DNA from 4 places in the Streptomyces sp. NPDC058295 genome. Region 1 is predicted to be linked to each of the others. Evidence: riboswitches for the same ligand, from Rfam matches in the RefSeq annotation. Region 1 holds a riboswitch; each other region holds the start of a gene.

Region 1 (7,023 bases):
GCCGTACGCCCGCGCGCTCGCCGCAGGGCACGCGCAGGTGCTCGACGCGGTGGACCCGCACACGTCCGAGCGGCTCATCGCCTCCGGGGACGGCGAGGCCCGCGTCTGCGACCTGCTGAGCGTGGCGGCCTTCCTCGTGGTGCCGCTGCGACTGCGGGACCTGGCGATCGGCTTCGTCACCTGCACCAGGGGGCCGGGCGGGGCGCCGTTCGGCCCGGCGGACGTGGCCGCCGTGGAGGCACTGGCCGCGCGGGCCGCCGTGGCCCTCGACAACGCGCGCCGCTACGAGCGCGAACGCCGGACCTCCCTGGCGATCCGCAACAGCCTGCCGCCCGGCACGGCGCAGGAGTTCGGCGGCTGCCGCACCGCGCACGGCTGTCTGCCCGCCGGGCAGGGCAACCTCGTCGGCGGTGACTGGTTCGACGTGCTGAAGCGGCCGGGCGACCGGGTCAGTCTGATCGTCGGGGACGCCATGGGGCACGGTCCCGAGTCCGCCGTCGCGATGATCCAGCTGCGCACCGCCGTCCGTACCCTGGCGGCGCTCGACATCCCCGCGGCCGATCTCATAGGACGGCTCGACGCCCTCGCCGGCGACTCCCCCGGCGTGTCCTTCGCGACCTGCATATACGCCGAGTGGGATGCCCGGCGGCGCACCTGCACCCTGGTGGGGGCGGGCCATCCTCCCCCGCTGTTGCGCGGCCCGGACGGCCGTACGGCGCCGGTCAGGCTGACCGGGGCGGGTCTGCCCCTCGGGCTCGGGGCGGGCAGCTACGAGGAGACCGTGCTGAGCGTGCCGGATCCGGCCCTGCTGGTGCTCTACAGCGACGGTCTGGTCGAGTCCCGCGACGCCGACATCGACCAGGAGATCACCCGCCTCGCGCGCACCGTGGACGCGGCGGCCGCCGCCGAGCCCGTGGGCGGCGACGGGCAGGACGCGCTGCCGTCCCTGTGCCGTCGACTCCTGCACGACCCTTCCGGCGCGGCCGGAGCCGACGACCGCACCCTGCTGCTGGCCGAGCTGACCCCGGCCGGGTGCTGAGTCACCGGGCCCGGCCGCCGGGGCGTGCCGGGTTCCCGGGGCCGCTCAGGCCGTCATGGTCGCCCAGACCGCGTTGCCGCCGGTGAGGCTCGACAGGTCGACTCCCCAGGTCTCGGCGAGCTGCTCCACGAGGAAGAGGCCGCGGCCGCCCTCGTCGTCCGGTCCGGGCTCACAGCGGGGCAGGCCCCGTCCCGTGCGGTCGTGATCGTGCACCTCCAGGCGCAGCCGCCCGTCCGTGACGAGTCCCACACCGCACAGGAACCGGGTGCCGAACGCGTGCCGTACGGCATTGGTGGCCAGCTCGGACACGAGCAGGACGGTGTCCGCGCACAGCTCGCCCGGCAGCCGCCAGGCGGCCAGTCGCGCGCTCATGGCACGGCGGGCCACCGAGACGCTGGAGCGGTGTGCCGGGAGTTCGATCCAGTGCGTCCGATCGGGGCTCCAGGTGTCCAAGGGCCGGGGTGAGGACGTCGTGTGGGGGGACACGGTGGTCGCCTTCCGTGGGGGGCGGCAGCAGCCAGAGGCGGGGAATGGTGAGCAACGGACCTACGAGGAGGGGGTGTTCCGTACGGGCCCGGTACCGCGACCGCCCGAGCGATCCAACTCCTGTGGGGGTGGCAGGGGTCGGCTGGGGAACGCTCGAGTTCGGCAGCACGCTTCACTCAAGTAACTATGCTCGCAACGAAGTTCAAGCTGCAACCGACTGCCTGACAATTTCAGCGAGCCGGTACCCGTCACGTTGCTGCGGCAAGTCGCCGTCGGACTTGCGGCGGTGACACCCCCTCAGGAGGCAGGGCGTGAGCGAAGGCCGTTCGGGCACGGGCAGCACCGGTGACACCCACGGTGCTGCGCGTGATCCTCGAAGGCGACTCCAGGAGCGGCGCCTGAACGCGGGTGGCTTCGACGGCACCGGTCGGACCCGGTGCGGGACCGGCCCCGGTGTCAGTGTTCCCGGGCGGGAAGCCGGTCCAGGCCGGTGTCGAGCAGAATGCGCTCGACGGTCTGCGGGAGCGTGCTGTCGGCGCCGATGACGGTCTCGACGGCGCCCGGCAGCAGATCGAGCTCCCGGTACCAGGCACACAGATCCGCCTCGCCGACCTCGTGGGCGATCGGCTTCGTGGCGTGACGCACCAGGGTTTCGGCGAGCGGCACATGAAGGTAGTAGCCGTGGGTCGGACCTCGGTGCTCCCTGCGCAGTCGTCCGAGCATGGGCCCGTACCGGTCGGCGTAGAGGATGCCTTCGAGGACGACGTGGTAGCCGGCGTCCAGGGCATAACGGGCGACGGCCTCGATCAGCCCGATGTTCGCCGCGCCGGGCCGGTCGTGCTCGCGCAGCACGATCCGGCGGAGGTTGTCCTGCCCGACCAGGGCCAGGCCCCGGCCGAACCTCTCGCGGAGACCGGCCGCCACCGCCGACTTGCCCGAAGCGCTGTTGCCGCGCAGGACGATCAACCGGGTCTCTGGGGTGCCCACCATCACGGGGCTCACGCTACCGGCCCGGCCGACATCGGCGCGCGCGTCGCTCCCGGTTCCGCGCGGTGGCGGGGCCAGTCGGAGGAAGGATTCGGCGGTCTCGATTCACTCGTGCACAGGGCGAGTTGAGGGGCCCGGGAGAGGTACGGGCGGTGTGTCCGACGGCGCGGCCGGACCGGCCGGCAGCCAGGTGTGAAGCCGGCTCGTTTTCGCGTGAGCACCGTTCGAACCGAGCGAAAATGTGAACGGGTGTACGTACCAGGGTCGTTGGGACGTAAGTTGTGGCTCGAACTGCCCACGCCTCGGCCGAAAGACGGACACCCCTCATGACCGACCATGTGACCACGCCCGGTTCAGCGGCACCTCAGAAGATCGACACCTCGGTGCCGCACTCGGCCCGCATCTGGAACTACTGGCTGGGCGGGAAGGACAACTACCCCGTCGACGAGCAGGCCGGCGACGCCTACACCGCCGTGTTCCCCGGCATCGTCACCATCGCGCGCAGCAGCCGCGCGTTCCTGCGCCGCAACATCACGTACCTGGTCTCCGAGGCGGGCATACGGCAGTTCCTGGACGTCGGAACCGGCCTGCCGACCGCCGAGAACACCCATGAGGTCGCCCAGCGCCTCGCCCCCGAGACGCGGATCGTCTACGTCGACAACGACCCGCTGGTCCTGGCCCACGCCCGCGCCCTGCTCTACTCCACCCCGGAGGGCGCGACCTCCTACGTCGACGCCAACGTGCTGGACCCGGAGCGCATCCTGGCGAGCGCCGCGGAGACGCTGGACTTCAGCCGTCCCACCGCGCTCATCCTCAGCAACATCCTGGGCCACGTCGCCGACCACGACCAGGCCCGCTCCATCGTCACCAGCCTGATGGCGGCACTGCCGTCCGGCAGCTACCTCTCCGTCAACGACGGTTCGCGGGGCATCGACCCGGTCTTCGAAGAGGCCCAGGACGCGTACAACGAGAGCGGCGCCGTCCCGTACAACCTGCGCTCCGTCGACGAGATCACGGCGTACTTCGACGGACTGGAGCTCCTGGAGCCCGGAGTCGTCTCGGTCCCCCTCTGGCGCCCGGAGGCCACCTCCCCCGCCCCGGACGTGATCGGCGAACACGGCGGCCTCGCCCGCAAGCCGTAGCACCCGCGCCGCCGCCCTCCGCACCGGACGGGCGGCCGACGCGCGCTGACGCCGCTCCGCCACACCCGCCGTCCAAGCCGGTGCGGCGGAGCCGTTCAACTCTCCTACCGATATTGACGGATAATGTCAGTACTCCGTAAGATCGACCCCGGCATTGAGTGTCAGCATCAAGCCCTGGCTAGCTGACCGGCAACCCTCCTCCGCGGTGGGGTGCTCCAGGTGAAAGCCCGGCGGGGTCACCGACCCCGCAAGCGCGTGGCCCCGGTCCAGGGGCCTGAGACGGGGAGGACCAGCGTGCGGCACAGCGGCAACCTGAGTGCCTCGATCGCGACCGCGGCACTGTTCTCCGGATTCTCGCGCCGACGCCACATCGACCTGCAGCGCTCCGCCAGCTGTCTGTGTCAGGGCTGATCACGCCCACCCCGCAGGCTGACCCTCGCCCACCGCGCGGTCACGCCGTCATCGACGTCGCCATCGACCCGGTCGTCGACGTCCCCTTCCCCTGAACAGTTCTGAGCAGTGCCGGCCCGTGCGGGGCAGGCACCCTCCGCGCATCGCCATGGCCGCGTTCCGCACCGGCCTGTGCGCGGTGACCTTGGAGTAGGAGAACCATCCCGTGACAGCGCATCCGGATTCCCGTACCCCCCGATGGGCGGCGCTCGCCGCACTCGTGACCGGCAGCCTGCTGCTCGGCGCCTGCTCGTCGGGCGGCAGCGGCAGCTCGAGCGGCGAGGGCGGCAGCCCGAAGTCGGGCGGCACCCTGACCTTCGCGGTGGGTTCCGACGCCGGCTGCGTGGATCCGCAGCAGGTGGGCAGCAACGACACCATCTACTCACTGCGTCAGGTCGTGGACTCCCTCACCGACCAGGACCCCAAGACCGGCAAGATCGTGCCGTGGCTCGCGAAGAGCTGGGACATCAGCCCGGACACCACGACGTTCACGTTCCACCTGAGATCAGGGGTGACCTTCAGCGACGGGACACCGCTCACCGCGCAGGTGGTCAAGGACAACTTCGACGCGGTTCCGAAGCTCGGCGCCCTCGGCACCCTCGCCCAGGGGTACCTGAGCGGCGTGGAGAGCACCACCGCCGTGGGCCCGCTCACGGTCCGGGTGAAGTTCAAGCAGCCCAACGCGCAGTTCCTCCAGGCCACCGCCACGCACTCGCTGGGGATCGAGTCGTCGGCGAGCGTGCGCAGGAGCCCGCAGGAGAAGTGCAGCAAGGGAGTGGTCGGCTCCGGGCCGTTCGTGCTGAACGGCTATGTGCAGAACCAGTCGATCACCCTGGCCAAGCGCGCCAAGTACGCCTGGGGTTCCTCGCTGTGGACCAAGCAGGGCGAGGCATACCTGGACAAGCTGGTGTTCAAGGTGGTGCCCGAGGCGGGCGTGCGCACCGGCAGCCTCCAGTCCGGCCAGGTAGACGCGATCGGCAGCGTCGGCAGGGCCAACGAGGCGGCGCTGGGCGGCGGCGCGGTGAACCTCCAGCAACGGGCCAACCCGGGTGTGGTGTTCAACCTCGGGCTCAACAACTCCCGGCCGCTCTTCAAGGACGCGAAGGTACGCCAGGCGATCCTGTTCGCCATCGACCGGCAGCAGATCGTCGACGCCGTGTTCCCGACCGGCACCGAGCCGGCGACCAGCATCCTGGCCCACACCACACCGGACTACACCGATCTCGGCTCCGACCTGACCTTCGACGCGGCCAAGGCGAAGTCCCTGCTGGACTCGGCCGGTTGGCGGGCGGGCGGCGACGGCGTCCGGGTCAAGGACGGCAAGAAGCTGAGCCTGACCGTCAAGTGGTTCGCCAACGCGGCCACCACCCAGCCCGCGCTGGAACTGATCCAGCAGCAGCTCAAGGCCGTCGGTGTCGAGGTGGTGCTCAAGCAGCTCCAGATCGCCCAGTTCTCCCCGACCCTTCAGTCCGGTGACTTCGACGCGGTGTGGGGCAACGTGACCCGCGCCGACCCGGACATCCTGCGCAGCTCGTACTCCACCCGGCTGGCCAACTTCTACCACCTGCCGGCCGGCCCGCTGGACACCGCGCTGACCCGGCAGGCCGCGACGACCGACGCGGCGAAGCGCAAGCAACTCGTCACCCAGGCACAGCAGTTGATCGTGCAGAACGCCTACGTCGTACCCGTGGTGGAGCTCCAGACCCAGCTCGGGGTCGCGAAGAAGGTGCACCACCTCGACTTCGAGGCCTCCAGCCGGATCCAGCTGCACGACACCTGGATCGGATAGCCGCCGGCATGCGTCTCTATGTGGTCAAACGACTCGCGCAGGCCCTCGGCGTGCTCTGGGCGGCCTACACGGTGTCCTTCCTCGTACTGGACTACCTGCCCGGTGATCCCGTCTCGGCGATGGCCGGCGCGGGAGCGGACACCGGGCAGGTCGATCCGGCCCAACTCGCGGCACTGCGGCACGAGTACGGCTTCGACAAGCCGATTCTCGCGCAGTACGCCGACTATCTCGGCAGGGCGGTGCGCGGCGACTTCGGCGACTCGGTGTCCACCGGCCGACCGGTGACCTCGACGCTGGCCGACGCGCTGCCGCAGACCCTCCAGCTGACCGGGGCGGCACTGCTCCTCGCGGTGTTCCTCGGCGGCGGGCTCGCGGTGCTCGCGACCTACACCACCCGGCGCTGGTTGCGGCAGCTGCTGCTGTCACTGCCGCCGCTGGGGGTCTCGGTGCCGACGTTCTGGGTCGGGCTGGTCCTCGTCGAGCTGTTCTCCTTCCGGACGAGACTGTTCCCCGCGTTCGGCAACGACGGGCTGCGGGGCCTGGTGCTGCCCGCGGTCACGCTGGCGATCCCGACCGGCGCCCTGGTGGCGCAGGTGCTGGCCAAGAGCCTGCTCACGGCGCTGGACCAGGCCTATGTGGAGACCGCCCGGGCCAAGGGCGCCGGCCGGCTGCGCATTCATCTGCGGCACGCGCTGCGCAACGCCTCGCTGCCGGCGCTGACGGTCGTCGGACTGCTGGCCGGCCAGCTGATCGCCGGTTCGGTCGTCGTCGAGACGGTGTTCTCCCGCGACGGTCTGGGCCGCGTGACCGCCGCCGCGGTCACGGTCCAGGACATCCCGCTGGTCCAGGGGGTCGTGGTGTTCGGGGCGCTGATCTTCGTGGCGGCCAATCTGATCGTCGATCTCGTCTACCCGCTGCTCGACCCGCGGATCGTGGTGGCGGCGACCAGGAAGGTGCGTCCCGCATGAGCCGGACACTTGCCGACGGTGTCACCGCCGGAACCGCCGGAACCGCCGAAACGGGAGGGACGGCAGGAACTACCGAAGAGGTCGGACCGGTCGGACCGGTCGAAGCCGCGGCCCGCCTGGCCCGGCCGGTGGATCCGGGGGCCGACCCGGGCCCCGCGAGTG
Region 2 (7,023 bases), on a different contig from region 1:
TCCGACAGAGCACGGGTGGCGATGTCCTTCGGGGTCATTCGTCCCGGTTCGACCGCGTCGACGGTTGCCGCAGGACGCACCGACACCGGCGGCAACGCCAGTTCCCGCCGCAGCCCTTGGGCCGCGTCGAGCACCGTGTCCAGCAGCAGCCGCAGCCGCATGTCCTCGACGCTGCGCCCCTCGCGCGCCGCCCGCCGGGTGGCCTCCAGCGCCGCCTCCACCTCGCCGAGCCGCGCCTTCAGCCGCCGGGTCTCGCTCTCCGCGGCCGACACCTGGGTCTGCCCCTCGGCGCGTACGGTCTCCAGCTCGCCGCGCACCTTGCGCAGCGCCGCCTCGCCCCGCTTCACGTCGCTGAGGGCCGACCGCAGCTTGCGATGGAGCGATTCCGCTTCCTTCTTCGTGGCGTCCAGTTCGGCGCGCAGCCCCTCGCTGCCCGCCCGGGACTGCTCACGGGCGCGGTCGAGCTCCTCGCGCAGCCGCTCCAGTTCGGCCCGGCTCTCCTCGCCGGCCCGCTCGGCGTCCGCCCGCTGGGCCTCCTCACCGGCCGCGGTGACCAGCTTCACCCAGCCGGTGGGCCGCAGCACATAGGCCGCGGCCGCCACTTCGTGCGGGTCCGCGGCCGGGGTCGGCGAGCCGGAGTCGAGAGCGCCGGCGAGTTCCGGCTGGGCCTCTCTGAACTTCTCGGCGATGCGCTGCCGGAAGAGCGGATCGGTCTCCAGCGCGGCGGCCATCGCGTTGCCCGCGAACTTCGCCCGCCGGTTGGGTGCGAACCGGGCGTACTGCCGCAACTGGACGGGCAGTTCGCCGACGGTCAGCCCGCCGAAGCCGTCGGAGACGATCTGTACGACCCTGCGCCGCACGCCGTCCGGCAGCGGACGGTCGAGCATCTCGGCGGCGCCGTCGCCCGGCCCCCCGCCTGCGCTCTCCACCATCCGTCACACCCCAATACTGTGCGGGCCTCCCCCACTCTCGGCTTCGCTCGAGCGGGGGGACCCCCATCGTCAGGAACCGGCGCCCGGCCGATCCACGAGTTCCACCTGGTCCACGGCGTTGCACCAGCGGCACCGCACCGACTCGATGGTCTCACTGACCACCTCGCGCTCCTCGACCTTCGGCTCACCGGCGAGGTCGAGGTGCACGTACTCGACGACCTTCGACGAGCGCGTCACGTCGAACCGCGTGAGGTTGCCGCAGAGCGTGCAGCGCCACCGCGTCGCGGCGGTCGGCAGGGGAACCGTCATCGTGGCTATCCGCTTCCTTCTAGTGTCGTGCTTCCGGTTGTCGGGGTCGGGCCGGAGGCTCCCCCGCGCGTATGGCTCGTAACCCTACGGCCTGGCGGGTACTCGCCGCCCATCCGTCCGCGGCGGCGAGGCGGTCCGGACGAGTGCGTCTGCTTACGTCATGCTTTGTTCTCATGATCGGCGACTGGAACGGGACGGTCGGCAGGGTGGTCCGCAACCGCCCGGCGCCGGTGACCTACGCACTGATCGCCCTGTGCTGCCTGATCTTCCTGATCGGGCCCGCCTCGGGCTTCAATCCGTCGTACGGCTCCGGCGACGAGCTGCTGGCGGCGCAGCGCGCCTATTTCCGGCGCTGGGGCGTGGTGCCCGGCGAGCTCTTCGAGGGCGCGCCACGGGCCGCCCTGACCCCGGCCACGGCCCTCTTCGTCCACGGCAGCTGGGTGCACCTGCTGGGCAACATGCTCTTCCTCTACGTCTTCGGGACGATGACCGAGGACCGGATGGGCCGCGTCGAGTTCACGTTCTTCTACCTCGGCTGCGGCTACCTGGCCCTGCTGGGCTACGCCGCCGCCAACGCCGAGTCGTCGCAGTCCCTGGTCGGCGCCTCCGGGGCGATCTCCGCGGTCCTCGGCGCGTTTCTGTATCTGTTCCCCCGGGCGCGGGTGACCAGTCTCCTGCCGTTCCTGTTCTTCCTGCCGCTGCGCTTCCCCGCGTGGGTCGTGCTGCCCTTCTGGGCGGCCCTGCAGTGGGTGGCGGCGGGGCGGGCCGCCCAGGGGCCGGGGGTGGCCTATCTGGCGCACCTGGTGGGCTTCGGCCTGGGACTCCTCTACGCGTGGGCCCGTTTCGGAATGGGGCGCCCGAAGGGCGGCCCGGGAAGGGCGGCGGTGGGGGACGGGCGGGCGACTAGAGTGAAGCCCGCCCCAGCTCCGGCTCCCGAGGGAGAGAACCAGCCGTGATCACCGCGATCGTCCTCATCAAGACCAGCGTGGACCGGATTCCCGAGATCGCGGAGCGGATCGCTTCGCTGGACTCCGTCAGCGAGGTCTTCTCCGTCACCGGGACGTACGACCTGATCGCCATGGTGCGGGTGAAGGAGCACGAGGACCTGGCGGAGGTCATCCCGGGCAGCATCAGCAAGATCCCCGGGGTGGAGGGCACGGACACGCACGTCGCCTTCCGCACCTACTCGCAGCACGACCTGGAGGCGGCGTTCGCGATCGGGCTGGACTCCTGACCGGCTGACACCGCCTCCCGGCGGACCGTCGCTCAGACCGCGGGCACGCAGCGGCCGTCTTCCGTCCGGTACTGCCACCGCGCGCCCTCGCTCACCAGTTCGCGCACCGCGCTCACGAAGCGCTCCACGTGCTCGTCCGGGGTTCCCGCGCCGAAGCTCACCCGGATCGCGTTGAGCGACTTCTCGCCGGGAGCCGCCTCGGGGGCGCCGCACTCGCCCTGGTTCCGGGGGTCGCTGCCCAGCAGGGTACGGACCAGGGGGTGGGCGCAGAAGAGGCCGTCGCGGACCCCGATGCCGTACTCGGCGGACAGGGCGGCGGCGAAGTGGGAGCTGTTCCAGCCCTCGACGACGAAGGAGATCACGCCGACCCGCGGGGCGTCGTCGCCGAACAGGGACAGCACCTTCACCTGCGGGACCTCGGCCAGACCGGCCCGCACCTTCGCGATCAGGTACTCCTCCCGGGCGACCAGGCTGTCGAAGCCCGCCTCGGTGAGGGCCTTGCACGCCGAGGCGATGGAGTAGGCGCCGATCACGTTCGGGGAGCCGGCCTCGTGGCGGGCGGCGCTCTCGTGCCACTCCACGTCCACTCCCCCGTCCTCGCGCCGCGTGACCTTGCGGCTGGCGCCGCCGCCCGCGAGGTACGGGTCGGCCGCCACCAGCCAGTCGGCGCGGCCGGCCAGCACGCCGGACCCGAAGGGCGCGTACAGCTTGTGACCGGAGAAGGCGATCCAGTCGACGTCGAGCTCCCGCACGGAGACCGGGTGGTGCGGGGCCAGCTGGGCCGCGTCCAGGACGATCCGGGCGTCGTGGGCGTGCGCGGCGGCCGCCAGCTCGCGTACCGGCCACAGCTCGCCGGTGACGTTCGAGGCGCCGGTGACGCACACCAGGGCCGGGCCGTGGGGGTCCCGGTCGGCGAGGGCCCGCTCCAGCGTCTCGACGGCCTGGCGCGGGGTGCGCGGGGCATCCAGGTAGGTGACCCGGGCGTCCTGCCAGGGCAGCAGCGAGGCGTGGTGCTCGGTCTCGAAGACGAAGACCTGGCAGCCGGCCGGGAGGGCCCGCGCCAGCAGGTTGAGGGAGTCCGTCGTCGAGCGGGTGAAGACCAGCTGGTCGTCGGGGCGGCAGTCCAGGAACTCGGTCACCGTCCTGCGGGCGTTCTCGAAGAGGTCCGTGGACAGCTGCGAGAGGTAGCCGGCGCCCCGGTGGACGCTGCCGTAGTACGGGGCGTAGGCCGCCACGTCGTCCCAGACCCGCTGGAGGGCGGGGGCGCTGGCCGCGTAGTCGAGCGCCGCGTAGGTGACCTCGCCGCCCGTCACGAGCGGGACGGTGACATCCCGGCCGAGAACGGGCAGCGGGGCACAAACGGTACGGGCGGCGGCAGCGGTGGAGACAGACATGGCGAACTCCCGTGAGAGGCAAGGGGGAACCGCCGTGCGAGCGGACATGGCTCTAGCACGGAGGAAGTGAAAGGGGTGTGCGGAGGCGGGGCTCTACGCCCTATCGCATTCGCTTGCTCACGGAAGGCTCCCTCGAACGACCAGGACCCCTGGCGGTACTCACTCAGAAGAGTGCGAGGGGTCCGCGCTTGCCGTAGACCTCGCTGCCTACGACCTGGTCTTCACCCGGGGCACCCCGCCACGGACGGAGGGTTGCCGGACAGTCGGCCGGGGCCTCATGACTGTCACTCATGACCTGATACAGGAACGTACGTGAAGTGATCGCCGTCCCGCAACCCGTGTCCGGATCGCGGGACGACGGTCAGCGGAGAGCCGTCACGCCTGGGTGGCGGCCACCCAGCGGTCCAGCGCCCGTTTGGCCGCACCCGAGTCGATCGACTCGGCCGCCTTGGCCATGCCGTCGCGCAGTTGCCCGGCAAGGGTCCCGGAGCCCGGCTCCAGGGCCACCAGCGCCGCCGCCGAGTTCAGCAGCACGGCGTCCCGCACCGGGCCCGTCTCGCCCTCCAGCAGGCGGCGGGCGACCTCCGCGTTGTACGACGGGTCCCCGCCCCGCAGCGCCTCGACCGGGACCAGTTCGAGCCCGACGTCACGCGGGTCGAAGGTCTCCTCGGTGACCTTGCCGTCGCGGACGACCCACACATGGGACGTGGCCGTCGTGGTCAGCTCGTCGAGACCGTCGTCGCCCCGGAAGACCAGGGACGAGTTGCCGCGCTCGGCGAAGACGCCCGCGACGACCGGCGCCATCCGCGGGTCCGCGACCCCGACCGCCTGGGCCCGCACCTTGGCGGGGTTGGTCAGCGGGCCGAGCACGTTGAACACCGTGCGGATGCCCAACTGGCCGCGCGCGGCGCCCACATGACGCAGCGCCGGATGGAACTTGATCGCGAAGCAGAAGGTGATCCCGGCCTCCTGGGCCACCTCGGCCACCCGCCGCGGGGTCAGCTCCAGATTGACGCCGAGCTTCTCCAGGACGTCGGAGGCGCCGGACGCGGAGGACGCCGCCCGGTTGCCGTGCTTGACGACCGTGGCACCCGAGCCGGCCACGACGATCGCCGACATCGTGGAGATGTTGACCGTCTTCGCGCCGTCCCCTCCGGTGCCGACGATGTCGACGGTCCGGCCGGGCACCTCGATCAGGTTGGCGTGCTCGTACATCGCCCGGACGAGCCCGTTGATCTCTGCGACGGTCTCGCCCTTGGCCCGCAGCGCCACCACGAACCCGGCGATCTGCGCGTCGGTCGCCTCGCCGCGCATGATCCGGTCCAGCGCCCAGAACGTGGCGTCGGCGTCCTGGTCGCGGCCGTACAGCAGACCGTTCAGTACCTCGGGCCAGGAACGGCCCGCCGCGGTGTCGCCTCCAGCGGGGGTCACAGCGCTCATAGCCGCTCCTGCGTGTGTCGTCGTGTTCGTCGGGTACGTCGGACGTCGTGTGCCGTCGTGCGCCTCGTGACAAGGTGCACCCCACCCTATCCAGCCCGTGGGCACGGCAAAGGGCCCCGTCCGAAGACCGGACGGGGCCCTTTCCTGCGGCGTGGCGACGCCTCAGCGATCAGTGGTGGCCGTGGCCGCTCGTGATCTCCTTGTACTCCTCGACGGTGGCCTTCGGAATCTGCTGGTCCTCACCGAAGTACGCCCCGCTGATCTTGGCGCGGAGCTTCTCCTTGCCCTTCACCTTGCGCTCGACGCCGTTCTCGTCGACGGCGGCGCCGATCGCGGCCGGCTCGTACTGCTCGTGCGCCGTGAGGGTGTGCAGCTGCTCCTGGCTGAGCGGCTCGTGGATCTCGATGAACTCACCGTGCGGCAGGCGCTTGATGGTGCCGGTCTCGCGACCGTGCAGCACCTTGTCCCGGTCCCGGCGCTGGAGGCCGAGGCAGATCCGCTTGGTGACGATGTACGCGATGACCGGTCCGGCGATGAAGAAGATCCGGACGAACCAGGTGATCGCGTTGATCGACAGGTGGAGGTGGGTGGCCCAGAGGTCGTTGCCACCGCCGACCAGCATGATCATGTACATCGTGACCCAGGCGACACCCAGCGCGGTGCGCGTCGGGGCGTTGCGCGGGCGGTCCAGGATGTGGTGCTCGCGCTTGTCGCCCGTGACCCACGACTCGATGAAGGGGTAGAGCGCGAGAATCGCGAGCAGCACACCGAACAGGACCAGCGGGATGAACACACCCAGGACCAGGGTGTGGCCCCAGATGTTGATCTCCCAGCCCGGCATGAAGCGGATCAGACCCTCGGCGAAGCCCATGTACCAGTCGGGCTGGGCGCCGGTGGACACCTGGTCCGGACGGTAGGGGCCCATGGCCCAGATCGGGTTGATCTGCGCGATGCCCGCGATGACCCCGATGACACCGAAAACCAGGAAGAAGAAGCCTCCGGCCTTGGCCATGTACACCGGCAGCAGCGGCATGCCGACGACGTTCTTGTTGCTCTTTCCGGGGCCCGCGAACTGCGTGTGCTTGTGGTAGAAGACCAGGATCAGGTGGCCGACCACCAGCCCGAGCATGATGCCCGGCAGCAGCAGGATGTGGATCGAGTAGAACCGCGCCACGAAGTCGTGGCCCGGGAACTCCCCGCCGAACAGGAACATCGAGATGTACGTGCCGACGATCGGCATCGACAGGATCGCGCCCTGGGTGAAGCGGACACCGGTGCCGGAGAGCAGGTCGTCCGGGAGCGAGTAACCGGTGAAACCGGTGAACATGCCGAGGACGAACAGCAGGAAGCCGAACAGCCAGTTGATCTCACGCGGCTTGCGGAACGCGCCCGTGAAGAACACCCGCATCATGTGCACGAACATGCCGGCGAGGAAGATCAGCGCCGCCCAGTGGTGGATCTGCCGGATGAGCAGACCGCCGCGCACGTCGAAGGAGATGTGCAGGGTCGAGCTGAACGCCTCGGACATCAGCTGTCCCTGGAGCGGGACGTAGCTGCCGTGGTACTCCACCTCGTTCATCGACGGGTGGAAGAACAGCGTCAGGTACACACCCGTGAGGATGATGATGATGAAGCTGTAGAGGCAGATCTCACCCAGCATGAACGACCAGTGGTCGGGGAAGATCTTGCGCATGTTGGCCTTGGCCAGGGAGTA
Region 3 (7,023 bases), on a different contig from region 1:
GGCCGAGCTCGCCGAGGACGCGAAGGCGCTCAAGGACGAAGGCGTGAAGTACCCGTACGCGCTGCCCCTCGGGTCCGAGGAGGCACAGGCCGAGACCCTTCAGTGGCTGCTCAGCGGCGGGGGCGGCTACACCCAGACCGTCAGCGCCTACAGCATCGACTCCACCGAGAACGTCGAGACCTTCGACTGGCTGAAGGACGACCTGGTCGGCAAGGGCCTCACCGGGCCGGTCGCGCCGGACAAGCTGAACCGGGCCGCCGCGTTCGCCGCCTTCGCCGCCGGCGACGTGGGCATGCTCAACGGGCACCCCTCGCTGATGAAGGCGGCCGCGAGCAAGGGCGTGAAGTTCGGCATGGTGCCGATGCCCGGTGTCGCGGGACCGACCAAGGTCTCCATGGGCGTCGCCGACTGGATGACCGCCTTCAAGCAGAACGGACACGCCGAGCAGGTCGGCGACTTCCTCGACTACGTCTACAGCGAGAAGAACGTGCTGGACTTCTCCCGCGAGTACGACCTGCTGCCGGTCACCAACTCGGCCTCCCAGGTCATGAGCGCCGCCAAGGAGGACGCCGACCTCAAGCCGTTCCTCGACGAGCTCCCGCTCTCGGAGACCTACCCCGTCGGACGGACCTCCTGGGCGAAGGTCAGCGCGGAGATCAAGAAGCGGATCGGCCAGGCCGTGACCGCGAACGGCGACCCGGCCGGCGTACTGGGCGAACTCCAGACCGCGGCCACGACGCTGGACACCGGCACCGGCTGACGAGCCGGCCGGCGCTGGGCCGCTGTCGGTGCCGGGCGTTACCGTGCGGACATGGAGAGGCGAGCGGAAGCGGACGAGCTGGGGGCGGGGGAGCGGGGCATCCTCGCCCTGGAGCGGCGCGGGTTCTCCGGCCCCGGCGCGAAGGAACGGGCGATACGCGAGGAACTGGACCTGTCCCCGGTCCGCTACTACCAACTCCTCAACGCCCTCCTCGACGACCCCCGCGCCCTGGCCCACGACCCGGTCACGGTGAACAGACTGCGCAGGGTGCGGGAGGCGAGGCGGGGGGAGCGCTAGCCGCGGGCGCGCGTTGGTTATCGTCGGTGTATGGGCACCCACGAGACGCACTCCTCGGAACCCGAACCCCTTTCCGTCCCCGTTCCGGTCACCCCGGCGGGCCGCGCCGCGCTCGACGCGATCCTCGGCCGGCCCTCCACCACGCTCGTCGCGCTCGACTTCGACGGCACCCTCGCCCCGATCGTCGAGAACCCGGAGGACGCCCGGGCGCACCCCGACGCCGTCCCCGCGCTCACCGCCCTCGCGCCGAAGGTCGCCGCCGTGGCCGTCATCACGGGGCGGCCCGCCGAGGTCGCCGTACGGCACGGCGGATTCGCCGGGGCCGAAGGGCTGGAGCACCTCTGCGTCCTCGGCCACTACGGCGCCGAACGCTGGGACGCCCGCACCGGCGCCCTGAGCGCCCCGGACCCGCACCCCGGAGTGGCCGCCGTCCGCGCGGAACTCCCGCGGGTCCTGGCCGCCGCCGGGGACCGGCCGGGCGTCTCGGTCGAGGAGAAGGGCGGCCGGGCCGTCGCCGTCCACACCCGCCGCGCCGACGACCCGCAGGCCGCCTTCGAAGCGCTGCGGGCCCCGCTCACCGACCTCGCCACCCGGCACGGTCTGATCGTCGAACCCGGCCGGATGGTCCTGGAGCTGCGCCCGCCGGGCACGGACAAGGGCGTCGCCCTGCTGGAACACGTCCGCGAGACCGGCGCGCGGTCCGTCCTCTACGCCGGTGACGACCTCGGCGACCTGCCCGCCTTCGCCGCCGTGGAGAAGCTCCGCGCGGACGGCGTACCCGGGCTGCTGGTGTGCAGCGGCAGCACCGAGGTCGGCGAACTCGCGGAGCGCGCGGACCTCGTCGTCGACGGGCCCGCCGGCGTCGTACGGCTGCTGCGGGAGCTGGCCGCTCAGCTCGGCTGAATCTCCCGCAGGGCGTTCAGCTGGTCCAGGAACCACCGGGCCGGGGGAAGCGCGGTCGCCGCCGCGGACAGCCGCTTCGTGCGCTCGGCCCGCTCCTCCGGCTTCATGGTCAGCCCCTCGTGCAGGGCGCGGGCGGTCTCCAGGATGTCGTACGGGTTCACCGTGATCGCGTCCTCGCCCAGCTCCCAGTAGGCCCCCGCCTCCCGGGACAGGACCAGCGCGCAGCCCTCGTCGGAGACGACCGGGACCTCCTTGGCGACCAGGTTCATGCCGTCGCGGATCGGGTTCACCATGGCCACGTCGGCCAGCCGGTAGGCGGCGAGGGAGCGGGCGAAGTCGTCCTTGAGGTTGAGCAGGACCGGGGTCCAGCCGGGCGTGCCGTAGGCGTCGTTGATCTCCTCGGACAGGCGCCGCACCTCGGCCATGTAGTCGCGGTAGACGGCGAGGTCCTGGCGGGAGGGGTAGGCGAAGGCCACGTGGACGACCCGCTCGCGCCACTCCGGGTGGTCGTCGAGCAGCTGCCGGTAGGCCAGCAGCCCGCGCACGATGTTCTTGGACAGCTCGGTGCGGTCGACGCGGACGATCGTCTTGCGGCCCTCGCCGATCTCCGCGCGCAGCGCCGCCATGCGCTCGTCGACGTCCGGCCGGTGCGAGCGCTCGCGCAGGAAGTCGGCGTCCGCGCCGAGACCGTGCACGCCGATCCGCGTCTTGCCGGGACCGCCGGCGAACTCCGCACAGCACGCGGTGAACGCGTCCGCCCAGCGCCGGGTGAGGAAGCCCAGGCGGTCCGCGCCCAGCATGCCGTGCAGCAGCTGCTCGCGGATGTCCCCCGGCAGCAGCGCGAAGTAGTCCACCGGCGCCCACGGCGTGTGCGAGAAGTGGCCGATGCGCAGGTCGGGGCGCAGCTCACGCAGCATTCCCGGCACCAGACACAGGTGGTAGTCCTGGACGAGGACCGCCGCGCCGTCCGCCGCCTCCTCGGCCAGCGCCTCCGCGAACGCCCGGTTGTAGGCCTCGTACGATGCCCACTGGCGGCGGAACTCCGCGTCGAAGGCGGGCTCCAGCGGTGTCTGGTAGAGCAGGTGGTGGAGGAACCACAGCACGGAGTTGGCGATGCCGTTGTACGCGTCGGTGTGCACGTCGGCCGGAACGGCGAGCATGCGCACGCCCTCCTCGCCGACGCCGCGCCGGACCGCCTCCCGGTCGCCGTCGGAGAGCGCCGAGCACACCCAGAGGGCGCCCGCCTCGGGTCCGATGGCCGACAGGCCGGAGACCAGCCCGCCGCCGCCGCGTTTCGCGTGCAGCGAGCCGTCCTCGCGCAACTCGTAGGAGACCGGACCGCGATTGGACGCGACCAGCACCTCGGCGGCCCGGGCGGCAGTGTCGTGCGTGGAAGCCATATGCCCAACCTAGCCCGGTCGGGAAACGCTCAAACGTACGGTCGCGCTGCGTGGACGGGCCGTGTCCGGCCGTGTCGCCGCTGTCGGCGCCATGCCGTATACGGCCCGTCCCGCGGTCACGCGACCTTGCGGGTCGCGTACTCCGCGATCTCCGCCATCGGCGGCCGTTCCTCGGTGTCCACGGAGTACGTGCGCGGCTCGAAGCCGTCCGTGCTCCGTTCGAACTGGGTGAGGGACGGGCGGATCAGGTGCCCGCGGGCCAGCCGGAGCTGGGCGGTGCGGTAGATCGCCGCCGCCATCCGGCCCAGCGCCTGCCCGTCCTGGTGACGGTGCTTGCGCACACCGATGTCGACCTGGGCGAGGGCGTCCAGGCCCACCAGGTGCAGGGCGTCCACCAGCATGCCCAGCTCCACGCCGTAGCCGACGGGGAAGGGCAGCTGCTCCAGCAGGCCGCGGCGGGCCGCGTACTCGCCGCCGAGCGGCTGCACGAACCCGGCCAGCTGCGGCCAGTGCATGTTCAGCAGCGGTCGGGCCATCAGCTCGGTGACCCTGCCGCCCTGGCCGGCCGCGCCGCCCAGCGGACGGTCGTACATGCCCTTGACCAGATCCACCCCGGGGTCGGTGAGCAGCGGGCCGACGATCCCCGAGACGAAGTCCGAGGAGAACTCCCTCAGATCCGCGTCGATGAAACAGACGATGTCCCCGGTGGTGACCAGCAGGGAGCGCCACAGGACCTCACCCTTGCCGGGCACGGCCGGTATCCGCGGCAGGATGTCGTCCCGGTGGACGACCCGCGCGCCGGCCGCCGCGGCCACCTCGGACGTACGGTCGGTCGATCCCGAGTCGACGACGACGATCTCGTCGACGAGCGGGACCTGGTGCATGAGGTCGTGCCGGATGACCGCGACGATGTCACCGACCGTCTCCTCCTCGTTCAGCGCGGGCAGGACGACGGACACCGACTGGTTCGTGGCGCGCTTCGCGGCCAGGATCCGGTGGAGCGGACGATCGGACGCGGACCAGGAGCGGGTGGCCAGCCAGCGCTCAGTTTCTCGAAGCACAGTCTGCGGCTCCTCACTGTCGTGATCACACCGGGTGCACGGAAGGTGACCGTGTGATCCATCTCGCGGTTCGGACGACTATCTCAACTGTCCTGGCCTTCGGTTACAGTCTTGAACAACGCGGATGACCATCGCATGTCCGAGGTCGCCCCCCGTTCACAACTTCATACCGCTCATCCAGAGGGGCAGAGGGATACGGCCCGATGAAGCCCCGGCAACCCTCCAGCCGGTCTCGTAACGATCACTGATCCACGTGGTGATCGCTTCGCGAGGCTCCCGGCTCGGGAAGGTGCCAAATCCGTCTCACGGCGAGATGCGTCGTGAGGAAGATGAGGAGAAAGGGCCTCGCCTCACATGGCTGCGCAGACTGTTGCAAGCACCACCGACTCTACGACGTCCTCTGCTGTCGATCTCGGTCCGGCCGCCGCGTTGAGCTGCCGCGAGTGCGGCCACCGCGTGCCCCTCGGCCCGCTCTTCGCCTGCGAGGAGTGTTTCGGCCCGCTCGAGATCGCCTACGACTTCTCCTCCTACGACACGGAGGAGCTCCGCAAGCGCATCGAGGCGGGGCCCGCGAACATCTGGCGCTACGCGCCGCTGCTGCCCGTCCCCGCGGACGTGGCCGACAAGCCGAACATCAACCCCGGTTGGACCAAGCTCGTCCAGGCCGACAACCTCGCCCGTGAACTGGGCGTCGACGCCGGCAAGCTCTTCGTCAAGGACGACTCCGGCAACCCGACGCACTCCTTCAAGGACCGGGTCGTCGCCCAGGCCATCGAGGCCGCCCGCGCGTTCGGCTTCACCACGCTCTCCTGCTCCTCCACGGGCAACCTGGCCGGTGCCGTCGGCGCCGCCGCCGCCCGGGCGGGCTTCCGGTCCTGCGTGTTCATCCCGCACGACCTGGAGCAGGGCAAGGTCGTCATGGCCGCGATCTACGGCGGCGAACTCGTCGGCATCGAGGGCAACTACGACGACGTCAACCGCTTCTGCTCCGAGCTCATCGGCGACTCGGCGGGCGAGGGCTGGGGCTTCGTCAACGTCAACCTGCGGCCGTACTACGCCGAGGGTTCCAAGACGCTGGCGTACGAGATCTGCGAGCAGCTCGGCTGGCGGCTGCCGGACCAGCTGGTCGTGCCGATCGCCTCCGGCTCCCAGCTCACGAAGATCGACAAGGGCCTCCAGGAGCTGATCAACCTCGGGCTGGTCGAGGACAGGCCGTACAAGATCTTCGGCGCGCAGGCCGAGGGCTGCTCCCCGGTGTCCGTGGCCTACAAGGCCGGGCACGACGTGGTCCGCCCCCAGAAGCCGAAGACCATCGCCAAGTCGCTGGCCATCGGCAACCCGGCGGACGGTCCGTACGTCCTCGACATCGCGCGGCGCACCGGCGGCGCGGTGGAGGACGTGAACGACGAGCAGATCGTCGACGCGATCAAGCTGCTGGCGCGGACCGAGGGCATCTTCGCGGAGACCGCCGGTGGTGTGACGGTGGGCGTGACGCGCAAGCTGATCGAGAGCGGTCTGCTCGACCCGACGCTCACCACCGTCGTGCTGAACACGGGCGACGGTCTGAAGACGCTGGACGCGGTGGCCGACGCCGGCCTGACCGCGACCATTCGCCCGACCCTGGAGTCGTTCCGGGACGCGGGTCTCGGCTGAGAGATTTGTTGTTCGTCTGCGGGCCGTGGGGCCGGTCGCGCCCACGCGCCGGCAGCCGCACGATCCAGACAGCCCCGCGCCCCTCTGGGGCGCTCCGCCTGACCGGAGGTCGAAAGTCATGAGCGTCACCGTCCGCATCCCCACCATCCTGCGCACCTACACGGGCGGCGCCGCCGAGGTGAAGGCCGAGGGCACGACCCTCGGTGAGGTCATCGCGGACCTGGAGAAGAACCACACCGGCATCGCCGCCCGGGTCCTGGACGACCAGGGCAAGCTGCGCCGGTTCGTCAACGTGTACGTGAACGACGACGACGTCCGCTTCGAGCAGGGTCTGGAGACGGCCACGCCGGAGGGCGCCGGCGTCTCGATCATCCCGGCCGTCGCGGGTGGCTGACCGTAGTTCAGTACCCATCGGTAGTAACCGTCGGTAACAGCGATTACCGAGCGTTCATCGAATTGCCCTCTCCGCGATAGAAGCGGAGGGGGCAATTCAGTGTGGTTGAGCGCGGTACAGTTGGGGAACCCGGTCCGGATCACCGGATCCGGAGCCTTTTATTTCTGCCCCGCGCCCGACAAGAAGCAGCCAATGTGTGCGCCTCTTTTGTGGCTTTTGCGGCATATGTAGGGCCCGACTTGCCCTTAATTCAGGCGAATTCTCGCCACATTACGGATCCCGCCCGTCCGGAATTCTCGTCCAAGTGACCTGTTGCAGAGGGCAGTTGGACAGATACATTCGGCCGCGGTCGACGCGTTCCGGCGCACGCCCCCAAGCCAACCGGGGGGTGAGGTCTGACCCGGGTCCGCGAAGTGTGGGTCCGTGCAAGGGCCAGTAATAGGGGAGTTAGGCATGGCTCAGGGCACCGTCAAATGGTTCAACGCGGAGAAGGGGTACGGCTTCATCGCGGTCGACGGTGGTGCGGATGTTTTCGTCCACTACAGCGCGATTCAG
Region 4 (7,023 bases), on a different contig from region 1:
ATACCCGACGTCGGTGGCGCGGGCCACCAGACGGTAGGGGACCGTGTCGTGTGCGAGGGCGGTGACCAGCGGCTGGCCCTGCGGCGGGCGCGGCGTGATGGAGGGCCCCTTGACGCTGAAGTGGCGGCCCTCGAAGTCGATGTAGTGGAGTTTGTCGCGGTCGACGAATCGGCCCGTCGCCACGTCCCGGATCTCCGCGTCGTCCTCCCAGCTGTCCCAGAGGCGGCGCACGACCTCGACGTAGTCGGCGGCCTCGTCGAACAGCTCGGTCACCAGCTCCTGGGTGGCCGGGGCGTCGTAGGCCTCGATCCGGGGGATCGTGCGCCGGCCGAAGTGGGCGGCCTCGGTGGGGCGGGCGCTGATCTGCACGCGCAGGCCGGCGCGGCCGGTGCTCACATAGTCGAGGGTGGCGATCGCCTTGGACAGGTGGAAGGGCTCCGTGTGCGTGGCCACCACGGTCGGCACCAGGCCTATGTGGTGGGTGAGCGGGGCGACGCGGGAGGCGACGAGGACGGCGTCGAGCCGGCCGCGCACCTGGTCGGTGCGGTCGTCCGGGTCGAGGAAGTGGGAGGACTGCGGGCCGAGGCCGTCCTCGATCGTCACGAAGTCGAGCAGTCCGCGCTCGGCCTCGGCGACCAGGTCGGCCCAGTATCCGGCGGTGAACAGCTCACGGGGTCGGGCGACGGGCTCGCGCCAGGAGGCGGGGTGCCAGCCAGTGCCGTCCAGAGCGACGGCGAGATGCAGCGGGGAGGAGGAGGTCGAGGACACGAGGGTGCCTTCCTGGAGGTCCGTACGAGAGCGCCGGCCTGCGCGCGGAGACGGCGCGGGCACACGGCGAGGTGCGAGCGCGTCGAGCCGGGGGTCCACCCGGCCGAAGGCTGGGGAAGGATCAGGAGCAACAGAGCGCGCCGGCCACGCGCTGAAGGTCGATGTGGGGCCGGGAGTGGAGGTGTACGGCGTGGCGTATGTGGGTCACGTCCGCACCTCCCTCATTCCTGGCGCCGCGCGGCGCCTCACACATCTCTTCATCAGTCAGAACGCCGTGAAATCGCCGGATGTTCCCGGTGTGCGCACCGAGACGATGGTCGAGCGGCGGCGCAGGGTGAAGCCGAGGGACTCGTAGAGGCGGATCGCGGGGGTGTTGCCGACGGCGGCGTGCAGGAACGGGGTGTCGCCGCGCGCGCGGATGCCGTCGCCCACCGCGCGGATCAGCTGGGTGGCGAGGCCGTTGCCACGGTGGTCGGGGTGGGTGCAGACAGCGCTGATCTCGGTCCAGCCGGGCAGCCGCAGCCTCTCGCCGGCCATGGCGATCAGGCGGCCCCGGTGGCGGATGCCGAGGTAGGCGCCGAGCTCGACGGTCCGCCGCAGGAAGGGGCCGGGGCGGGTGCGGGCGACGAGGTCGAGGATCTCCGGCACGTCGTCGGGGCCGAGGCGTACGGCCTCGGGTTCGGGTTCGGTGCGGAACGCCTCGGTGGCGGCGAGTTGGACGCCCTCTCCCCCGCCGGTCACCTCCCAGCCGTCGGGTACGCGGTCGACGGGCTTGATGCGTACGGCCGTTCCGGGGCCGACGAGGGTGAGCAGGTCGGCCCAGGCGGCAGGGTCCCCGGGGTCGGCGAGGGCGGCGAAGGCGTAGACGTCGGCCGGGTAGCGGGCGGCGCGGCCGACCCGGTCGGCGAGGTGGGCGTGCGGGCCGTCGAGCGCGGCCCAGACGGCGTTGTCGAGGGGGTGCGGGCGGGTGGTGGTCGGAGCTCCGCCTCCGCGGAGGTCGATCGAGGTGGCCACGGAGACGGAGTCCCTTCCTGTCGTTGCCGTGTTGCTGTCGTTGCCGTGTTGCTGTCGTTGCTGTCGTGTCTCACTCAACCGGCGTACGTCACAGTTGTGGTGACGTCCGATCAGGAGTTGTCCAGCGGCAGCCCGGGCGGGTTGACCTCGGACTTGGCGACGGCCTCGTTGGAGAGGTTGTAGGCCGCCAGCCACTTCGCGTACTGACCGTGCTCGATCAGGTAGTTGATGGCGTCCGCGACCGGCTTGGCGAGACCGCTGTCCTTCTTGGCGGTGGCGGCGATCAGGCCCTGGAGCGTCTCACCGGCGCCGGAGAAGGTGCCCGCGTTGCGGGTGGCGTTGGCCTTGCCCGCGGTCTGGGAGACGTTGTAGGCGATGCCGGGGTTGGGGCCGAAGTACGCGTCGATCTTGCCGCTGGCGAGCGCCAGGTAGATGCCGTTGCGGTCGGGGTAGTACTTGACGGTGAGCTTCTTGCCCTCGGACTCCAGCTTCTTCTTCCACTCCAGCAGGATCTTCTCCTGGTTGGTGCCGGAGCCGACGGTGACGGTCAGACCGGCGAGGTTCTCGTAGTTGCCGTCGAAGTTCCACGTGCTGGACTTCTCGACCTCCCAGCCGAGGTTGTCCTGGCGGTAGGAGGCGAACTCGTACTTCTTCTTGCGCTCCTCGGTGTCGGTGATGTTCGAGAAGCCGACGTCGACCTTGCCGCTGTCGATGCCGACGAAGAGGTTCTCCCAGGTGAAGTTCTTCGTCTCCGACTTCAGGCCGAGGACCGCGGCCACCAGGCGGCCGAGGTCGGGCTCGGCACCGGTGAGGGTCTTCTGGTCGTCGCCGACGTAGGCGAGCGGGGCGAAGCCGGAGGGCAGGGCGCCGATGCCGATGTTCAGCTTGCCGCTCTTCCTGATCGCGTCGGGCAGTTCGGCGCTGATGGACTTGACCTCGGAGACCTTCAGGGCGGTCTCCTTGGCGGCGCCGTTGGACACCCGGCCGATGGTCACGCTGCCGGCCGCGCTGTCGGTCGTGGTGGCGGCCTCGGTCTCACCACCGCAGGCGGCGAGCCCGGTGGCGAGAGTGGCGACCGCGGTCGCCGCGGTGATGCCGCGAATCAGGCTGCGTCGGGTGAAGTGGGCAGACATGGCCATCCTTTGTGACTGATGTGACTGGGCGAGAGGGTGGTGGCGTGGGGGGAAGCCTGGGGCGCGTGGGTGTCAGAGCACCTTGCTGAGGAAGTCCCGGGTCCGCTCGTGCCGCGGTTTGTCGAGGACCTCGCCGGGCGGGCCCTGCTCGACGATCTTCCCGCCGTCGATGAAGACCACCCGGTCGGCGACCTCGCGGGCGAAGCCGACCTCGTGGGTGACGATGACGAGCGTGGTGCCGCTGGTCGCCAGGTCCTTGATGACGGCGAGGACCTCTCCCACGAGCTCGGGGTCGAGGGCGGAGGTGGGCTCGTCGAAGAGGATGACGCCGGGGCGCAGCGCGAGGGCGCGGGCGATGGCGACGCGCTGCTGCTGGCCGCCGGACAGCTGCCGGGGATAGGCGCCGGCCTTGTCGGCGAGGCCCACCCGGTCCAGGAGTTCACGGGCCAGTTCCAGGGCGGCGGCCTTGGCGAGTCGCCCGGTGGCGGTGGGCGCGGCGGCGACGTTGTCCAGCACGGTCAGGTGCGGGAAGAGGTTGAAGTTCTGGAAGACGAAGCCGATCCGGCCGCGCTGGGTCAGGATGGCCCGTTCGCTCAGCTCGCGCAGCCGCTCGCCGTGCCGGCGCACGCCGATCAGCTCGCCGTTGATGCTGACGTAGCCGATCTCGGGCTTCTCCAGGTGGTTGATGACCCGCAGCAGGGTGGACTTGCCGGAGCCGGACGGGCCGAGGATCACGGTGACCTCGCCGGGCCGCACGGTCAGACTCACCCCGTCCAGGACCCGGTGGGCGCCGTACCACTTGTGCACCTCGTGCACCTCGACGGCGGCGGGCACGATCCCGGCGGTGTCGGCGCTCGGCACGGTCTCGGCGGTCATACGGCGGCCTCCCGGCGGATGCGGGCCCGCAGGTCGGTGAGACCGGTCCGCAGTTTCTGGAGCGGCGTCGGCGGCAGGGAACGCGTGGCGCCCCGGGCGTAGTACCGCTCGACGTAGAACTGGACGACGGAGACGAGGCTGGTCAGGATCAGGTACCAGACGGTGACGACCAGCAGCAGCGGCACGATGTCGCCGGGGTAGGTGGCCCCCATGGTCTGCGCGGTGCCGAACAGGTCGAGCAGGGACACGTAGAAGACCAGCGAGGTGGACTTGACCAGGCCGATCAGCTGGTTGACGTAGTTCGGCGTGATCGACCGCAGGGCCTGCGGGAAGACGATCTTCCAGAACTGGTAGCGCTTGGGCAGCCCGAGGGCGGCGGCCGCCTCGTGCTGGCCCTGGTCGACGGAGAGGATGCCGCCGCGGACCACTTCGGCGGCGTAGGCCGCCTCGTTGAGGCTGAGGCCGACGACGGCGATCACCATGTCGGTGGCCAGCCGGGACTCGTCGAAGCGGAAGAACGCCGGGCCGAAGGGAACCCCCACGCTCAGGGTCTGGTACAGGGCGCTGAAGTTGTAGAGGAAGAGCAGCACCACGATCAGCGGGATGGAGCGCAGCGCCCAGACGTAGGTCCAGCTGACCGCGCGCAGCACCGGGCTCCTGGACAGCCGGGCAAGGGCGAGCAGGATGCCGCCGAGGAGTCCCAACACCGCGCTGTAGGCGGCGACTTCCAGGGTGATCAGCAGTCCGTCGAGGATGACAGGACGCAGGAACCAGTAGCCGAAGCGGTCCCACTGGTAGAAGGGGTTGGAGATCAGTCCGTGCGTGAACTGCGCCACCAGGACCAGGGCCACGGCGGTGGCGATCCAGCGGCCGGGCTTGCGCAGCGGCTGCACGCGCTGGGCGGTGAGCTTCTCCGGCGGGACGTCGATGGCGGGTGCGGGCTCGGCGAGGGTCACGGCGCCTGGGGGTTCACTCATGAGGGGCTCCGGCGGGAGTGGGACACCCCGGGTCACGGCGGACGTGCGTGGCCGGACGCGCTGCGTCGGGCGGCGGGGACCGCTCCGAGGGCGCGAACAGGGCATGGCGCACGGATGCGTACAGGAGACCGGGGTGGGGCGGACAACGGCACACCGCTCGGGCGGTGTTCGTCAGGAACGCGGCGGCGGGGCTGCGGTGCGAGGGGTTCGTTCAGCCCCGACAGCGGGCACGGCCCGGTGCGGTACACAGTGCGCTGTTCACGCGAAGGAGGTCGACGGCGCGGTTGGCGACGAGGATGTCGAGGTACGGCCGTACGCAGCCCCGGGGGCGACGCGGCGCCGTCCGATGAGCTGCGTACATGTCCGTCACCATCACTGTTCCGGCCCCTGAGGGGCCCTCGCGCTTACCGATACGTCATTACCGAAACGTCGGTCCGGTCGTCACCTGGGGCACCCCACCGCGGAGCGAGGGTTGCCGGTCAGCTAGCCAGGGCTTGTCGCTGACGCTCATGACCGTTCTGGGCCGTAAGTAAGACAGTTGCCCGAACGAATGTCAACGGCGGTCCGGTGGATGGACCGGGTCAGGGCCGGTTGACCTGCGGTCGGACCGCCGAACCGTCTGCCGCGTGGGTCTCCCAGTCCAGGATCTGGACGGCGGCGCCGGCGGCCTCCAGGCCCTGGCAACGGGCGTGGTGGCGGCGGGCGATGGCGTCCAGGTCGAGGTGGGCGCCGAAGGCCGGGTGAGCGGCCAGCCGGCGGGCGTAGGCCCACAGCGCGGGGTGGTCGGCGATGCGGTGCACGGCGGCCGCGTCCAGGTGGTAGCGGTGCACGGTGTCGAGTTGGACCAGGGCGACCCACAACTCCACGTCGGCCGCGGTGATCTGATCGCCGATCAGGTGTTCGTGGGCACCGAGCCCTCGCTCCAGCACCCCGAGCGTGGTGAGCAGCGTGTCCAGGGCGGCGGTGCGCTCCGCCACCTCGGCGTCGGCCGCTCCGGCGCGCTGCGCGGCCTCCTCGATGCCCTGGGCGCACATCCGCTCGACGGCCTCGATCTGCGACTCCTCGCCGCACGGGTACAGAGTGGGCCGGCCGCCGCCGAAGTGACGGGCCAGGTCCCGGGCGATGTCGGGGCCGTGGCTGCTGACGATGCGCCCGGACCAGTCGTCGCTGAGCACGGGTGCCAGGGCGGGTCCGGTGTACCGGTGCGCGCTGGCGTCGTACAGCGGACGCAGCGCGGAGTGGCCTCCGTCGGGGCAGTCCGGGACGGCGGGCAGGAAGGTGACCGGGCAGGCCTTTTCCAGGCCGAGGAGGCTGTGGGTGACGGCGATGCGCAGACAGTCGGGGTCGGCCGCCGCCAGATGGAGGCGGTAGCGGCGCGGCACCGCGTAGTGGCCGCTGCGCGCGTCCCGGCCGATCCGGCCCCGGAAGGCGGCGGCGGGCCGGGTGGACGGGTGGGCGGCCAGTGGTGTGACGGACATGACTCTCCCCGGGGGCGGGACGCACGAGGGACGTGCGCGCGGCGGATGCGACGTCGAAGAGGGAGGTGCGGATCTCGTCCGCACGTGCCGGGTGCGGCCGCGTCCTCGGGACACCGCCGGTGCGGTTCGGCGCGGGGACGGGCCCGGCTCAGTCCTGGAACCTGATGGCGCTGCAGACGCGCTTCAGGTCGATGTGACGGCGGGAGGTGAGAAGGGGTGACGACCACGCCGTGCGGCCCGCTCGGCCGGTGGTCGGCTCCAGTCGCCCCATTGTTTCCCTACCCGTTCACTAGGATTCCCGAACCGAGTGTCGATCCGCCTCGAGCCTCCGTCAAGGGGGCGTCCACCAGGTGAGTACCGGAGCACCGGCGCCACCCCGGGAGGGCCCGCTGTGAGTGGGCGGCCCGGGGACGCTCGGTCGCACGCGGGCAGCGCCCTCGCCACCCTGACGGCCGCCGGTTCGGCGGGTGAGCCGACGGCCTCGGCGGCGGCACCGACGAAGGGGGCGAGGGCGGCGAGGAGACGAGGGCGGCGGGCCGTCCGGCGCACAGGGTGGTCGCGGAGCCCGCCTCGACGATCCGGCGGGCCATGGCCGCTCCCTGGCCGCCGCCCGGTCCGATGAACCCGACGCGCGTGAGGCGCCTTCTCAGCTCTCCTGCCGGGGGCGCCAGAACACCGCCAGCAGCCCGGCCGTCGCGACGACACCCACCCCGAGCACCACACCGGCGCCCGTCCAGCCGGTCACCCCGATGTCCGCGGCCTCGTCCACCGCGTACT

Evidence for each region. A riboswitch is a leader RNA that binds a small molecule or an ion and turns the genes downstream of it on or off. The one in region 1 is predicted to bind S-adenosylmethionine.
Region 2: linked by a shared signal. The riboswitch ahead of ACFVYS_RS36700 (aminotransferase class V-fold PLP-dependent enzyme) and the one ahead of ACFVYS_RS20900 (ABC transporter substrate-binding protein) in region 1 are both predicted to bind S-adenosylmethionine.
Region 3: linked by a shared signal. The riboswitch ahead of thrC (threonine synthase) and the one ahead of ACFVYS_RS20900 (ABC transporter substrate-binding protein) in region 1 are both predicted to bind S-adenosylmethionine.
Region 4: linked by a shared signal. The riboswitch ahead of ACFVYS_RS21770 (amino acid ABC transporter permease) and the one ahead of ACFVYS_RS20900 (ABC transporter substrate-binding protein) in region 1 are both predicted to bind S-adenosylmethionine.

The regions. Positions count from the first base shown of each region.
Region 1 is NZ_JBHVYO010000018.1:111,753-118,775, reverse strand. It holds gene ACFVYS_RS20925 (PP2C family protein-serine/threonine phosphatase) at 1-1,039, shown strand, start outside; gene ACFVYS_RS20920 (ATP-binding protein) at 1,085-1,525, opposite strand; gene ACFVYS_RS20915 (kinase) at 1,982-2,515, opposite strand; gene ACFVYS_RS20910 (SAM-dependent methyltransferase) at 2,839-3,654, shown strand; SAM riboswitch class IV at 3,805-3,914, shown strand; gene ACFVYS_RS20905 (putative leader peptide) at 3,874-4,065, shown strand; gene ACFVYS_RS20900 (ABC transporter substrate-binding protein) at 4,271-5,893, shown strand; gene ACFVYS_RS20895 (ABC transporter permease) at 5,902-6,861, shown strand; gene ACFVYS_RS20890 (ABC transporter permease) at 6,858-7,023, shown strand, end outside.
Region 2 is NZ_JBHVYO010000052.1:38,765-45,787, reverse strand. It holds gene ACFVYS_RS36720 (NYN domain-containing protein) at 1-932, opposite strand, end outside; gene ACFVYS_RS36715 (hypothetical protein) at 1,002-1,241, opposite strand; gene ACFVYS_RS36710 (rhomboid family intramembrane serine protease) at 1,415-2,197, shown strand; gene ACFVYS_RS36705 (Lrp/AsnC family transcriptional regulator) at 2,194-2,475, shown strand; gene ACFVYS_RS36700 (aminotransferase class V-fold PLP-dependent enzyme) at 2,508-3,869, opposite strand; SAM riboswitch class IV at 4,049-4,165, opposite strand; gene trpD (anthranilate phosphoribosyltransferase) at 4,245-5,309, opposite strand; gene ACFVYS_RS36690 (cytochrome bc complex cytochrome b subunit) at 5,479-7,023, opposite strand, start outside.
Region 3 is NZ_JBHVYO010000006.1:240,070-247,092, reverse strand. It holds gene ACFVYS_RS09270 (ABC transporter substrate-binding protein) at 1-760, shown strand, start outside; gene ACFVYS_RS09265 (DUF3263 domain-containing protein) at 812-1,057, shown strand; gene otsB (trehalose-phosphatase) at 1,088-1,960, shown strand; gene ACFVYS_RS09255 (trehalose-6-phosphate synthase) at 1,948-3,360, opposite strand; gene ACFVYS_RS09250 (glucosyl-3-phosphoglycerate synthase) at 3,477-4,421, opposite strand; SAM riboswitch class I at 4,592-4,757, shown strand; gene thrC (threonine synthase) at 4,776-6,074, shown strand; gene ACFVYS_RS09240 (MoaD/ThiS family protein) at 6,193-6,468, shown strand; gene ACFVYS_RS09235 (cold-shock protein) at 6,922-7,023, shown strand, end outside.
Region 4 is NZ_JBHVYO010000019.1:133,622-140,644, forward strand. It holds gene ACFVYS_RS21745 (LLM class flavin-dependent oxidoreductase) at 1-768, opposite strand, end outside; gene ACFVYS_RS21750 (putative leader peptide) at 890-1,021, opposite strand; gene ACFVYS_RS21755 (GNAT family N-acetyltransferase) at 1,033-1,782, opposite strand; gene ACFVYS_RS21760 (transporter substrate-binding domain-containing protein) at 1,893-2,915, opposite strand; gene ACFVYS_RS21765 (amino acid ABC transporter ATP-binding protein) at 2,988-3,791, opposite strand; gene ACFVYS_RS21770 (amino acid ABC transporter permease) at 3,788-4,768, opposite strand; SAM riboswitch class IV at 5,164-5,283, opposite strand; gene ACFVYS_RS21775 (glutathione S-transferase C-terminal domain-containing protein) at 5,350-6,246, opposite strand; gene ACFVYS_RS21780 (DoxX family protein) at 6,893-7,023, opposite strand, start outside.